2 regions of the Pseudaquabacterium rugosum genome follow, and region 2 is predicted to be linked to the other one. Evidence: predicted binding sites of a transcription regulator. Region 2 holds the regulator's gene; the other holds the start of a gene.
What was found. Region 2 encodes sigma-54, which starts transcription at its own class of promoters, with help from an activator protein. Its sites were predicted from a motif close to TGGCANGNAANCTGCTTT; they were not measured.
Positions count from the first base shown of each region.

Region 1: nifE (nitrogenase iron-molybdenum cofactor biosynthesis protein NifE) is a predicted target of sigma-54. The motif match lies at 2,492-2,509, and genes of this name have one in related genera.

Region 1 covers NZ_JBBUTF010000008.1:238,924-246,322, reverse strand. The annotation lists gene AACH11_RS11150 (diguanylate cyclase domain-containing protein) at 1-840, opposite strand, end outside; gene nifE (nitrogenase iron-molybdenum cofactor biosynthesis protein NifE) at 994-2,451, opposite strand; gene AACH11_RS11140 (dienelactone hydrolase family protein) at 2,597-3,346, opposite strand; gene AACH11_RS11135 (methyl-accepting chemotaxis protein) at 3,468-5,003, opposite strand; gene AACH11_RS11130 (hypothetical protein) at 5,121-5,375, opposite strand; gene AACH11_RS11125 (hypothetical protein) at 5,383-5,703, opposite strand; gene nifK (nitrogenase molybdenum-iron protein subunit beta) at 5,787-7,346, opposite strand; gene nifD (nitrogenase molybdenum-iron protein alpha chain) at 7,378-7,399, opposite strand, start outside.
Region 2 covers NZ_JBBUTF010000008.1:118,532-125,930, forward strand. The annotation lists gene AACH11_RS10585 (hypothetical protein) at 1-195, shown strand, start outside; gene AACH11_RS10590 (16S rRNA (uracil(1498)-N(3))-methyltransferase) at 258-1,070, shown strand; gene AACH11_RS10595 (YidB family protein) at 1,302-1,754, shown strand; gene AACH11_RS10600 (THUMP domain-containing class I SAM-dependent RNA methyltransferase) at 1,779-3,122, opposite strand; gene AACH11_RS10605 (RNA polymerase factor sigma-54) at 3,471-5,033, opposite strand; gene lptB (LPS export ABC transporter ATP-binding protein) at 5,053-5,829, opposite strand; gene lptA (lipopolysaccharide transport periplasmic protein LptA) at 5,826-6,431, opposite strand; gene AACH11_RS10620 (thiol:disulfide interchange protein DsbA/DsbL) at 6,563-7,201, opposite strand; gene AACH11_RS10625 (SPOR domain-containing protein) at 7,326-7,399, opposite strand, start outside.

The DNA.
Region 1 (7,399 bases), 120 kb from region 2:
CTTGAAGCCGTCGAGGTCCATGCACAGCACGGCGAAGCGGGTGGACTGCCCCGCCTCGCGCAGGCGGGCCAGACGCTCGGTGAACTCGCGCCGGTTGGGCAGGCCGGTCAGCGGATCCTGCAGCGACAGGCGGCGGTTCTCGAACTGCAGCTGCAGCAGTTGCAGCAGCATCCGGTGGTTGTGGTGCAGCAGCAGCCAGAAGGCCGCCGCACCGGCCGGAATCATGCACGAGGGGCCGAGCAGCCCCGGCAGCGGCGAGCCCGCCAGCCCGGCCCACAGCAAGGCCCCGTCGACCAGCACCACCGCCGCCGCCAGCCGCGGCAGCGCGGCCCAGCGCGCCACCACCACCGCCAGCATGCCGACCACCAGCACCGGGGCCAACGCCGTCAGCGCCAGATCACCCAGCCACAGCGCCGCCATCGCGCCCAGCCCCATCGCCAGCAGACGCAGCACATTGGCCGTCATGCGCAGCGGCCGCCAGGCCTCGGCGCGGGCCGAGCCCACGCCCCGCCCGCGCAGCGGCAGGCAGGCCGCCTCGATCGCCAGCCAGGCCAGCGGCCAGTCGGCCCCGCTGGCCCGCCAGGCCATCAGCGCGACCACCACCGTCCACAGCAGCTCGAAGGCCTGCAGCGCCGGCACCTCGTCCAACGTGCGCCACAGCACCTGCCGCAGCTCGGCCGACTCATCGGCCAGCGGGCCCTGCAGCAGACGCCGCAGGCGCGGGCCGACACGCAGGCCTGCGGCAGGCACGGCCGTGCCTGCCGATGCCGGATCGGCAGCGGCGGCGGCGGTCGGCGTCGGCGGGGCCGCCGGCGGACAGTCGTGCAAGGGAACGCCCATGGGGCGCATGTCGGCCGTCGGGGGCGGGACTTGATACCGGATCGAGAAAGCCCGACACCCGGGATCCATGCGCCCGTCCCGGTGGGGGCGCGGGGCCCGATCCGGCGCCCCGCAGACCGCAGCGGGCATCCGCACCGGCCGGACAGCGCGCGCTCAGCCCGGCGCCGCCTCCGCCGCCAGCTGCTGCGCGCTCTGCGCACGCAGCAGACGGTCCTCCGCCTCCCAGGGGGCCGGGGCGCGCACCTGGGCCCACATCGGGTTGTGCAGGGCCTTGTCGATCTCGTCGATCATCGTGACCATGCCCTCATAACCGGCGAACGCATGGTGACGCTCCTGGTTGATGTCCATCCACGGCATGCGGGCCTTGAGCGCGACGAACTGGCTGCGGCCGCCGCTCAGCATGATGTCGGCCTTCGCGTCGCGCAGCATCGCGTACATCTGGCGCGGGGTCATGTCGTCGATCATGTGGGCACTGTCCTCGGCGGTCAGGCCCATGATCTCCTTGATCTTCTCCTTGTCCTCCCGGGTGGACTTCTTCACCGAGGTGCCGACCACCTCCAGCCCCGCCTCCTGCAGCGCCGAGACCACCGACCAGCTCTTCACGCCGCCGGTGATCAGCAGCACCTTCTTGCCGGCCAGGCGCGCCTTGTAGGCGCGGATGCGCTCGAAGGCGCGGGCCTCCTCCACCGCGATCAGCGCCTCGGTGCGGTCCTTCAGCTCGGCATCGGCGCCGCGCTCGACCAGCAGGCGGGCGATCTCGCGCAGCGTGGTGCTCATGTCGCTGATGCCGTAGAAGCTGCCTTCGAAGTACGGGATGCCGTAGCGCTCCTGCATGCGGGTGGCGATGTTGATCATCGACTTGCTGCAGACCATCATGTTGGCCTTGGCGCGGTGCGAGGACGCCACCTCGGCATAGCGCCCGTCGCCGCTGATGCAGCTGAGGATGCGCACGCGGAGCGCGTCGAGCAGCGGCTTGATCTGCCACAGCTCGCCGCTGAGGTTGTACTCGCCGATGATGTTGATGTCGTAAGGCGTCGTGTACGCGGGCTCCTGCGTGCCGATCACGTAGGTCAGCAGCGCCTCGGCACCCAGCTTGTTGCCCAGGTTCTTGGGCCCGGCGAAGCCCGGGGCGTTGACCGGGACGACGGGCTTGCCGAACTTCTCGGTGGCGCGCTTGCACACCGCCTCGATGTCGTCGCCGATCAGGCCGGTGACGCAGGTCTGGTAGACGAAGACGGCCGGCGGGTCCTGCTTCTCGATCACCTCGCGGATGGCCTTGAACAGGCGCTTCTCGGCGCCGTGGATCACGTCCAGCTCGTGGATGTCGGTGGTGAAGCCGGTGCGGTAGATCGTCGAGCCGCTGCTGGCCGAGTGGCGGTTGTCCCAGCTGTTGCCCTCGCAGGCGATCGGGCCGTGCACGAGGTGGGCGACGTCGACGATGGGCTGCAGCGCGATCTTGGCGCCATCGAAGGCGCAGCCACCGGCCGCGGCGCCGGGCGTCAGCTGCTTGGTGCAGCCCTTCTTGCGCTCCTTCTCGCTCTTCACCGCGTTCTTGTCGCAGCCGGGCTCCTCGAAGACACGGGCGATGGTTTCCTTCAATGGCGTGGCCATGGTGTCGGATCTCCTGCAAAGCGGACGGGGTGGCGTCGTCCGTGCAGGATCGGTGCCAGGCGGCTCCGGCCGCATCCGGCCCGACCGCTCAGATCGGCCACTCGGATCGGCCGTCAGCCCGTCAGCCCGTCAGCCCGTCAGCCCGTCAGCCCGTCAGCAGGCGGCGCAGCGGCGGCTCGGGGCGCAGCTCGGCGCCGAGGAAGGCCATCGTGCGGTCCCAGGCGATGCGGGCCCAGGCCGGGTCGTAGCGCATCTGGCTCATGCGGCCGGGGCCGGGCCCCTGGGCGGTCTCGTTGGCGAAGGCGTGCGGCGCCGGATAGTGGTAGCCGGTGTAGCGCACGCCGTGGCTGCGCAGCAGGGCCTCGTGGTCGCGGATGAAGTCCTGGCGGAAGAACGCGTCCTCGTCGGCCCAGTGGGCCAGCACCGGGGCGGTGATGCGCTCGGCCTCCATGTACTCCAGCGGCGGGTAGCCATACCAGAGCACGCCGGCATCGACCTCGGGCGACGCGCACAGCGTCAGCAGTGCCAGCGCCGAGCCGGAGCTGTAGCCGATGATGGCCACCTTGCCGCTCTCGCTGTGGAGGTGTTCCTTGAGGTGGCAGACCGCGCCGCGCAGCTCCTGGGCGGCGGCCTTGCGGTAGATGACGTGGATCATCAGGTCCTGCGCCTCGATCGGATCGGTGGTGATCTGGCCGTGGTACAGGTCGGGCACCAGCGCATGGAAGCCGGCCTGGGCGTGGCGCTCGGCCACGTCGCGCATGTAGGCGTTCAGGCCCCACCACTCCTGGCACAGCACGACGGCGCCGCGCACCGGGCCGGCCACCGGATCGGCCTCGGCCAGATAGGCCTGCAGGCGCTGCCCGTCGATGCGGGCGTACTCGATCATCCGACCCATCGCGGCCTCCCCGGGTGCCTGGACGTGACGGCCAGTATGGACCCGGGGCCGCGGGCCCGTGCAGGGCGGCAGGCTCAGGACTTGCCCTGAGGCGGCCGTGGCCTGCGGCCGCCGCCGGGCCTCAGACGCGGAACCGTCCGACGACCTCGGACAGGCGCGTGGCCTGCTGCTGCAGGCTGTCGCTGGCGGCCGCGCTCTGCTCGACCAGCGCGGCGTTCTGCTGCGTGCTGCGGTCGATGTCGGCCACCGCGCCGTTGACCTGGTCCAGGCCCTGGCTCTGCTCGCGCGCGGCCACCGAGATCTCGCCGATCAGCGCGTCCACGCGCTGCACCGTCTGCACGATCTCGCCCATGGTGCGGCCGGCATCGCCGACCAGGCGCGAGCCCTCGTCGACCCGCTCGACCGAATCGGCGATCAGGCCCTTGATCTCGCGCGCCGCGGCGGCCGAGCGCTGCGCCAGACTGCGCACCTCGGCGGCCACGACGGCGAAGCCGCGGCCCTGCTCGCCGGCCCGCGCCGCCTCGACCGCGGCATTCAGCGCCAGGATGTTGGTCTGGAAGGCGATGCCGTCGATGACGCCGGTGATCTCGGCGATGCGGCGCGACGCGTCGCTGATGCGCGACATCGTCTGCACCACCGAGGCCACGGTCTGGCCGCCACGGTCGGCGGCGTCGCGGGCCTCGTCGGCGCTGCGGCCGGCCTCACCGGCCGTCTCGGCGCTCTGGCGCACGGTGCCGGCCAGCTCCTCCATCGACGAGGCGGTCTGCTGCAGCTGGCTGGCGGCGCTCTCGGTGCGGTGGCTCAGATCGGTGTTGCCGGCCGCCACCTCCTGGCTGGCGGTCCGGATCGCGTCGCTGGCGCCGCGCACTTCACGCACCAGATCCCGCAGACCCTGCTGCATGCGCCCCATCGCCGTCTGCAACCGGCCCAGCTCGTGGGCCGCGCCGGGCGGCAGCGCCTGCGACAGGTCGCCATCGGCGATGCGCTCGGCCGTGCGCTGCAGCGCATCGAGCGGCTGGCTGATGCTGCGCACCAGCGTCAGCCCCATGCCGACCGCGACCAGCGCGGCCACCACCAGCGTGCCGATGAACTGCCAGCGCGCGGCCGAGAGCTGGGCAGCGACGAGCTCGGCCGAGGCCTCGCTGCGCCGGCGCTCGTAGGCCACCAGCTTGTCGGCCATGGCCATGTACTGGTCCAGCGTGGTCTTGAAGTCCTCGGCCCGCAGCACCGCTTCGGCCGTCTCCAGGCCCTGCTCCATCATCCGGTTGCGCACGCCGAGGTAGCGGTCGCGCATCGCGCCGAGCTCGGCCAGCACCGCCTTGCCCTCGGTGCTCGTCTCCAGCGCGGTGAAGCGCTTCTGGATCACCGAGGTGCGCTCGGTCAGCGCCTTCATCGCATTCGACAGGTGGGCGCCGAGGTTGCTCTCCTGGGCCAGGCCGATGGCCAGCGCCCGGTTACCGTTGACGGCGATGTTCTGCCGCCACTCGGTGGCCAGCGCCAGGCGTTCGGCCTGCTCGCCGACCAGCTCCTGGGTGTCGTGCTCGACGGCGGACAGATTCCTCAGGGTCAGACCCATCACGGCACCCAACAACAGCACCATCAGGCCGAAACCGAAGGCGATGCGCGTGCTGATGCGCCAGGATGACATCCAGGACATGCGGCGGCTCCCTTGCAGATCGTTCAGTGGAAGCCCGGTCATCGGCCGGGATGGCGCGGGATCAAGGGGGCGGCCACGCCGGGCGCGACATCGGTCACGCCAGGCGCGGCCGCCGCCTCAGGCGTCGGCCAGCGCGTCCGTGGCGACCAGCTGCTCGCGCAGTGCCCAGCGGGCCTTCCAGCCCGGGCCCTGCCACAGCGGCTCGGCATCGTTCTCGAAGGCCAGGATCGCGGCCTGTTCGTCGGCCCACAGCCGCATCTCGCAGTCCGGCGGGCCGCCGGCCGCGTCGAACTTGCGTTGCAGATCGGTCGGGTCGTAGGCGAACCAGGCGCGCGGGCTGGCCCCCTCGGGACATTCGAGCACGTAGATCATGGCGCGCTCACTCCGCGCCTTCGGCGAACACCTTCTGCCAGACGGCCTGGCGCAGCCGCTCGGCGACGGCCTGCGGGCTGCCGTCGAAGCGGTCGTGCATGCGGCGCAGCGCGGACTGGGCGGTCGAGGCCTCGGCCATCGTCAGCGGCAGGCGGCCGGCCATGTGCGTGGCCTTGGGCACGGCCTTGAGGATGGCCTGGCGGTTCGGATGCTCGTCGAGCACGACCAGCTCACGCACCTCGGGCACGCCGCCCAGGCAGACCCAGCCCTGGATCACCTCGACCTTGCGGCCGTCCAGCGTTTCCTTGACGAACACGGCTTCGCTCATGAAAGGGCCCCGGTCTGTGGGTGGAGGAAGGTCGACGCAGAGCAGCGCCCGGATCGGCCGGCGCAGCAGGCAGACCGCCCGCCTCAGCGGATGATGTCGTAGGAGTAGTCGGTCTTGCCGGGCACGATGGTGTTGGCGTCCAGCGTCTCGAAGAACTCGTCGAGCAGCATCGTCAGCACGCGCAGCGCGCCGTCATAGCCCCAGGTCGGATAACGGTGGTAGTGATGGCGGTCGAAGATCGGGAAGACCATGCGGATCAGCGGCGTGCCGACGTCGCGCTCCAGGTACTTGCCGTAGGTGTTGCCGATCAGGAAGTCCACCGGCTCGGTGTGCAGCAGGCTGCGCAGGTGCCACAGGTCGCGCTTGGGGTAGACCTTGCAGTCCTGGCCGAAGGGGCTGGCGTCGAACACCTTCTGCACCTTGGCCGCCCAGTCGTCGTTGCCGTTGGTGGCCAGCACGTGGGTCGGCTCGGCACCCAGTTCCAGCAGGAACTGCGCGTAGCCGATCAGCTGGTCGGGGTCACCGTACAGCGCGTACTTCTTGCCGTGCAAGTGGGACTGGCTGTCGGCCATCGCGTCGACCAGCTGGCCGCGCTCCTTCTCCAGCTGCGCGGGCACCGGCTTGCCGGTCAGGCGGGCGAGCGCCATGATGAAGGCGTCGGTGCCGGCCACGCCCACCGGGGCGTTCAGCGCGACGACCTCCTGGCCCTTCTCCTTCAGGTACTTGATCGTCTTCTCGCAGCAGAACTCCTGGAAGACGATGGTGGCCTTGGCGTTCAGCGCACGCTCGACCTCGGCCTTGGTGGTGCCGCCCTCGTACATGCGGAACTCGCCGTCGGTCGGGGTGTTCCAGACCTCGGACGGATCGCACAGCACGGTGTAGGTGGCGCCGAACAGGTCGAAGATGCGGCGGATCTCCTTCATGTTGCCGACGACGAAGCCGTCGAAGCCACCGATGAAGTTGATGCTCTCGTCGGGCACGCGGGTCAGCGCCTGGGTGGTGCCGGCCTTGCCGTCCCAGAAGTGCTTGAGGATGCCCAGCAGCGCGTTGTCGTAGCCGGTGATGTGGCTGCCGACGAAGGCCGGGGTGTGGGCGAACGGCACGTCGAACTCGGCCGGGACCGAGCCCTTCTGCTTGCTGTTCTTGATGAAGGCGTCCAGGTCGTCACCGATGACCTCGGCCATGCAGGTGGTCGAGACGGCGATCATCTCCGGCTTGTACAGGTTGTAGGTGTTGGCCAGGCCGTCGATCATGTTGTTCAGGCCGCCGAACACCGCCGCGTCTTCCGTCATCGACGAGGACACGCAGCTGGTGGGCTCCTTGAAGTGGCGGCTGAAGTGCGAGCGGTAGTAGGCCACGCAGCCCTGCGAGCCGTGGACGAAGCTCATCGTCCTGGCGAAGCCGTTGGCGACGTAGACGGCGCCCAGCGGCTGGCAGGCCTTGGCCGGGTTGACGACCAGGGAATCGCGGGCGAAGTTCTTCTCCTTGTAGTCCCGGGTCTTCGTCCAGTCACGGATCTCGGCGATCCTGTCGTCGGCGTGGTTGAACTCGAACTCGGCCTTCTTCTGGCGGAAGAGCTCCTGGTACTCGGGCTCACGGAACAGCAGCTCGTGGTCGAGGATCTTGTCGGCGTGTTGCGGCATGGTGATTCTCCGGGGCGGGGTGTCGCGGGGTTCAGGCGGCCGTCTTCCAGGGC
Region 2 (7,399 bases):
CTGCTGATCCACTCGCGCGAGCGGTTGGGCCTGATCAAGGCCTACCGGATGACGCTGGCCATCGAGCGTGCGGCCGATGCGTCGGCGCTGTCCGAGGTCGCCGTCGAACTGGTCGTGCTGGTGCGCCGCGCCGAGGGCGAGGCTGCCGCACGCGAGCTGCTGCGCCAGCTGGCGCGCCACGACGCGGCGGCCTGAGCGGCCGGCTCAGCGCTGCCGCTGCAGCGTCAGGCCCCGTGCCAGGACCGACAATCGCGGCCATGGCCACGCGTTTCCATGTCGATGTCCCTCTGTCCGCCGGCGTCCAGATCGTCCTGCCGCCGAATGCCACCCGCCATGTGCAGGTGCTGCGCCTGCAGCCCGGCGCGGCGCTGACCCTGTTCGATGGCCTGGGCGGGCAATGGCAGGCCGAGGTGCTGGCCATGGGCCGCCGCGAGGTGACGGTCCAGGTGCTCGCACACGCGCCGGTGGAATGCGAACTGCCGGTGGCCGTCACGCTGGCGCTCGGCATGCCGGCCAACGAGCGCATGGACACGGTGGTCGAGAAGGCGGCCGAGCTCGGTGCGGCCGGCCTGCAGCCGCTGGTGTGTGAGCGTTCGGTGCTGCGCGTGGCGGGCGATCGGGCGCAACGCAAGTCCGAGCACTGGCAGGCGGTGGCCGTCTCGGCCTGCGAGCAGAGCGGTCGCAACCGCGTGCCCGAGGTCGCCGCGGCGCAGCCGCTGCGGGACTGGCTGCGGGGCTGGGCGGCTGCCGTGCCTGGCGGGGTGGACGGCCCCGCCTCCCCCCAGGGCCTGCTGCTGAGCCTGGATCCGCAGGCCCCGCCGCTGTGGTCCTGGTTGGCGGGGCGCCCGCGGGCCGTCGGCGCGGACTGCGCGTGGCAGGACCGCCCGCGCATCGTGTTGCTCAGCGGCCCCGAGGGTGGTCTGTCGTCGACCGAACAGGCGGCCGCGGTCGAGGCCGGCTTCCAGCCGGTCAGCCTGGGGTCGCGCGTGCTGCGGGCCGACACCGCGCCGCTGGCGGCGCTGTCGACGATCGCCTGCTGGGCGGCGGCCCGGATCGACCCGTCGGCCTGAGCAGGGCCGGTCCGTCGCGGCGGGCGCCTTGTCGCGCGCACGCGCGCGATCGGCCGTTGGCGGCCGGACTGGAGCCGGCAGCCGGTGGATGCGGAGGCCTTGGCCGTGACGGGCTGCACACGGAAGCGCCCGGCCTTCGTCGGGCGGGTGGCCGGGCGGGGGCGCAGCCGGTCGTGGCGTCACCCGCCGGGCGCAGAATCGGCCGCCATACCCAACACACAGGAGGTCATCATGGGTCTGCTCGATTCAATGCTCGGACAAGCGGTCAACGGTGCGCTCGGCCAGGCGCTCGGTGGCCAGGCCGGCGGCGGCATGCCGCCGCTCATGCAACTGGTGATGAGCCTGATCGGCGGTCAGCAGGGCGGCGCCGGCGGCCTGGGCGCGCTGGTCTCGCAGCTGCAGCAAGGGGGCCTGGGCGAGGCCGTGCAGAGCTGGGTCTCGACCGGCGCCAATCTGCCGGTGTCCGGCGAGCAGATCGGTGCCGCGCTGGGCCAGGGCCGTCTGGGTGAGCTGGCGCAGCAGTTCGGTCTGCCGGCCGACGCCCTGGGCGGCCAGCTGGCGCAGCTGCTGCCGCAGGTCATCGACCAGATGACGCCCAACGGCCAGCTGCCGGCCGCCGGCGCCCAGCCGGACCTGGGCGGCCTGGTCGGCGGCCTGATGGGCATGCTGGGCCAGAAGGGCTGAGCGCTGCCCGCAGCGCCCGGTTGATCAGCCGGCGGCGGTCCCGGCCTCGGGCGTGTCACCTGCGCGTGGCTCGCGCGGGGTGCGGGCGCTGCCGCTGACGAGGTCGAAGCGGAACAGCCGGCACTCGATCGCGCCGTTCCACATCGGCACGCGGCGCGTCTCCTTCAGCCGCAGCGCCTGCGGCAGCTTCAGGTCCGGGCTCAGCACCCAGGCCGTCCAGCCGGTGTAGGCCCGCTTCCAGTGGGCGGCCAGTGCGGCATAGAACTCGCCGGCCGAGGCGCCGGCATCGAAGTCCTCGCGGCTGCCCTGGCCACGCGGGCCGCGCATGTCGTCATCGCGCACGCCGTGCGTGCCCTTGGCCTCGATGCGCTCGCCATACGGCGGGTTCAGCACCAGCAGGCCGCCGGCCGCCGGGGCCGGGCGCTGCAGCGCATCACCGGTCTTGAACTGGATCGCGTGGCCGACGCCCGCGCGCTGCGCGTTGCGCTGCGCGAAGTCGGTCATGCGGAAGGCGACGTCGCCGGCGTGGATGGCCACGGCCGGCGCGTGCACCCGGGCCTTGGCCTCGGTCTTGAGGCGGGCCCATTCGCCCAGCAGCGGGCGGAAGGCGCGCAACTGCTCGAAGGCGAAGCGGCGCTGCAGGCCCGGGGCGATGCCGCAGGCGATCTGCGCCGCCTCGATGGCGATGGTGCCGGCGCCGCAGCAGGGGTCGAGCAGGGCGCCGTCCTCGGCCCGGCCCTGCCAGCCGGCGGCCGCCAGCATGGCCGCGGCCAGCGTTTCCTTCAGCGGCGCCTCGCCCTTGAGGCCGCCGTCACGCTCGTCGCGCCAGCCGCGCTTGAACAGCGCCTCGCCGCTGAGGTCCACGTACAGCGTGGCCAGATCCTCGGCCAGGTGCAGCACCAGCGACAGGTCCGGGTGGCGGGTGTCGACGCTGGGGCGCTCGCCGGTGGCATCGCGCAGCACGTCGCACAGCGCGTCCTTCACCCGCAGCGTGGCGAAGTTCAGGCTCTGCAGCGGCGAGCGCTGGGCGCTGGTGTCGATGCGGAAGGTCTCGCGCGGCGTGATCCAGTCGACCCAGGGCACGCGCCGGGCCAGCGCGTAGAGGTCGTCCTCGTGGCCGTAGGGGCCGTGGGCCAGCGGCCACAGCACGCGCTGGGCGAGGCGGCATTCCAGGTTCAGCCGCATCGCGCCCACGCCGTCGGCGCGCACCCGCACGCCGCCCTTGAGCTCGATCACCGGCCGGCGCGAGGGATCGGCCGGCACCACCGAGCGGTCGACGCCCAGCAGGCGGGCGCACTCGTCGGCCAGCAGCGGCTCGACGCCGGCCGGGCAGGGCAGGAACAGCGAGACCGGCTCGCCGCTGGCCACCGGTGCCAGCGCGAGCTCCGGCCGGCGCAGCGGTGGGCCGCCCGGTCGGCCACCCGGTCGGCCGCCGGGGCCGGGGCCCGGTCGCCCGGGGCCGCCCGGACCCCGGCCTTGCGGGCCGCCGTGGGGGGCGTGGCCCGGGCCCGGGCCACGTCGGGCTCCGTGAGGGGCGGGGCCGTCATCACGGCGGTGGCGCGGCATGCCGCCGATCGGCGGCTTGGGAAATTTGGGGGTGGTCACGGCAGGAAGCCTCCAGCGCGGACGGCCTGCACAGGGCAGGCATCGCGGGGTACGGGAAGACGGAACGTCAGGCGGACGGGGCCGGCTGGGCCGGGCCCGTCCGGGGAATGCTCACAAGGCCTTGCGCAGATTGGCCGGCGCGATCTTCAGCGCCTCGCGGTACTTGGCCACGGTGCGGCGGGCGACGGTGATGCCCTGCTCGCCCAGCATGTCCGACAGCTGGCTGTCGGACAGCGGCTTGGCCTGGTCCTCGTTGGCCACCAGCTGCTTGATCAGCGCGCGCACCGCGGTGCTCGACGCGTTGCCGCCGGCCTCGGTGTTCAGGCTGGAGCCGAAGAAGTACTTCAGCTCGAAGGTGCCGTAGGGCGTGGTCATGTACTTGGCCGTGGTCACGCGCGAGATGGTGCTCTCGTGCAGGCCCAGCTCGTCGGCGATCTCGCGCAGCACCAGCGGCTTCATCGCGATCTCGCCGTGGGTGAAGAAGCCCTTCTGCCGCTCGACGATGGCCTGGCTGACGCGCAGGATGGTGTCGAAGCGCTGCAGGATGTTCTTCATGAACCAGCGCGCCTCCTGCAGGCGTGACGACAGCCCGCTGGCCGAGCCGTTGCGCTGGCCGCGGATGGCCTGCGCGTACAGGTCGTTGATGCGCAGCTTGGGCATGACGTCCGGATTGAGGGTCGCCTTCCAGCCGCGCCCCGACTTCAGCACGATGACGTCGGGCACGATGATGTTGGCCTCGGCGCGCGCGAACGGGCGGCCGGGCTTGGGCTCGCAGCTCAGGATCAGGGCCTGGGCCTCGCGCAGCAGCTGCTCGTCGGCGCCGGTGGCCTGCATCAGCTTCTTCGCGTCGCGGCGCGCCAGCAGCTCGAGGCCGGCCTCGGCGATGCGGATGGCGACCTTGCGTGCGGGACTGCGCGGCTTGTCCTTGAGCTGCAGCACCAGGCATTCGGACAGGCCCGAGGCGCCGACGCCGGTGGGCTCCATGCTCTGCAGCCATTTCAGCGCGCAACGCAGGCGGTCGGCCAGCTCCTCGCGTTCGTCGGCCTGATCGGGATCGTCCGGATCGATGCCGAGCGCGCTGCCCAGACGCTCGGCGATCTCGGCGAGCGGGTCGCCCAGATAACCGTCTTCGTCGAGAGACTCGATGAGCACCAGCACCGCGGCCTGGTCCTCCTCGGACAGCCGCATGCCCAGCAGCTGGCGCCGGAGGTGGTCCTGCAGCGTCGGTCCCTGGTCGGCCGACTCGATGGGCTCGAAGTCGTCGTCCCCGCTGCCGCTGCCGGTGTTGCCGGAGGGCAGCTCGCGGATGCCGTCGAAGTCGTCGCGCTCGGTGCCGTTTTCCCAGTCGTCGCGCTCGGTGGCGCCGAAGTCGGCGTTGTCGACCCCGGCCGGCTCGTCGCCGCCGGAGCCGTCACCGGCGGCGCCGTCCTCGCGCTCGGCCAGGCGTTCCTTCTCGCGCTGGCCGGCGGCGTCCTGGCTGGACGACAGGCGCTCCAGCCCGAACTCCATCGGCGCGTGGTCCTCCTCGACGTCGAGGAAGGGGTTCTGTTCGAGCATCTGCTCGATTTCCTGGTGCAGCTCGAGCGTCGACAGCTGCAGCAGCCGGATCGACTGCTGCAGCTGCGGCGTCAGCGCCAGGTGCTGGGACAGGCGGACCTGCAGGGACGGTTTCATGACTGCTTGCTTCCGTCCGTCACATCTTGAAGTGTTCGCCGAGGTAGACGCGCCGCACGTCGGGATTGCCGACGATCTCGGTCGGCGTGCCCTCGGCCAGCACACGGCCCTCGCTGATGATGTAGGCCCGGTCGCAGATGTCGAGCATCTCGCGCACGTTGTGGTCGGTGATCAGCACACCGATGCCCCGCGCCTTCAGGAAGCCGATGATGCGCTGGATCTCGATCACCGCGATCGGGTCGACCCCGGCGAAGGGCTCGTCGAGCAGGATGAAGCGGGGCTGCGAGGCCAGCGCGCGGGCGATCTCGACGCGCCGGCGTTCGCCGCCGGACAGGGACGGCGCGGGCGCGTCACGCAGCCGGGTGAGCGACAGGTCGTCCATCAGCTGTTCGAGCTGGCGGTCGATGGTCGCGCGGTCCAGGGCCTTGCCCTGGGCATCGTGCTGCAGTTCGAGCACGGCGCGGATGTTCTCCTCGACGCTGAGCTTGCGGAAGATCGAGGCTTCCTGCGGCAGGTAGCTCAGGCCCAGGCTGGCGCGGCGGTGGATCGGCTGGTGCTGCACCGGCTGGCCGTCGATGTGGATCTCGCCCGCATCGGCACGCACCAGGCCGACGACCATGTAGAACGTGGTGGTCTTGCCTGCGCCGTTGGGGCCGAGCAGGCCGATGACCTCGCCGGCGGCCACGCGCAGATGGACTTCCTTGACCACCTGCCGGGCACCGTAGCGCTTCTGCAGGCCGCGGACCTCGAGCCGGCTGCCGCCGTCGGCGGTGCGGGTCGCGGAGGCGGTCGTCATGGGCGGTCCGCGCCGGACGGGCCGGTCTTCAGCGGCAAGGGCACCTGGGGCGCGGCGGGCACGGTGGCCCGCGGCTGGATCACCGCGCGCACGCGGCCGCCGGGATTGCCGGCGCTGGCCGCACCGCCGCTGACGCTGATCTGCTCGGCCACGTTGTCCCAGACGATCTCGCCGCCGGTGATCTCGTCGGCCACCGTCGTGCCGCGCAGGCGCCGCACGACCGCCTGGCCGACGAAGCGCAGCGTACCGGCCTTGCCGTCGTAGTCGATGCGGGTGGCGCTGCCCTCGACGGTCTCGTCGCTGCCGTCGCGCTTCTGGCGGTACTGGGCGGGCTTGGCCGTGCTGCCGCTGGCGGTGGCCGAGGGATGGCCCTCACGGCTCTCGCGCAGCTCGATCTGTTCGGCGCGCAGCACCAGCGTGCCTTGGGTGATGACGACGTTGCCGCTGCACTGGCTGACCTGTCGGGCCAGGTTGACGGTGCAGGGCTTGTCGGATTCCAGCGTGAGCGGCTGGGTGCGGTCCGCCGAGGCGGCCATGGCCGGCAGGCTCAGCAGGCCGGAACCGGACAACAGGACGACGAGGACGGAGCGCAGGGACGACATGAGCGGCACAGAAATTGCATGCCATTCTAGTCCGATCTCGCTGCCTTGGGGCGGGCCGTGGCGCGAATTCCGTCTCGCCGCGCAGTATGCGTGGCCGGGGCGAGGCTGACCAGCGCCCGGCGGCCGGAGGATCAGGCGCGGACCTGGGCGATCAGCTGATTGGTCACGCTCAGGGCGCGATCCGGGCCGCCGCTGATCGACGGCGAGGTCATCCAACGGCCGTGCACGCCGATCGTCGGCACGCCGTCGATGCCGTAGCCCTGGGCCAGCTGGCGCGCCTTGGCCAGCTTGCCGGCGATGCCGAAGCTCTTCATCGCGTCCAGGATGCGGGTGGCGTCGGCGCCGCTGGCCGCGGCCCAGGCACGGATCTCGTCATCCTTGTCCAGGCGCTTCTTGTCGACGTGGATCCACTTGAAGACGCTGGTGTGCAGCTTGTCGATCTGGCCCAGGGCCTCGATCGCGAAATAGAGCTTCTGGTAGTTCTCGTGCCAGGCCTGGAAGGCCACCGGGATGCGGGTGAACGCGACCTTGTCGGCCGGCAGCTGGCGGACCCAGGACTCGAGCGCCGGCTCGAACGCGTTGCAGTGCGGGCACCAGTAGCCGAAGAACTCGACCACCTGCACCTTGCCCGCGGGCATGGCCAGCGGCTCGGCCACGCGGCGGAAATCGCGGCCTTCCTGCGGGGATCCTTGCGCGTGGGCGAGCAGGGCGGGGGTGCCCAGCGCTAGGCCGGTGGCCAGTTGACGGGAGACGAAGTCGCGACGGTTCATGCCTGAGGGTCCTCGGAGGGATCGATGCGTTGCGCGGTTGGAGCGGGGGCGCGGCCCGGGGTTCCCCGGTGGCGCGCACGGCGGCGGCGAAGCGCGGGGGCCACGGCCGGTGGCGGGATGTGGATCAGCGCAGCTGGGCCTCGACGCGCACGAGGGCGGTGTCGATGCCCGCCTCCTGCAGCGGCGCCTGGGCCGCCA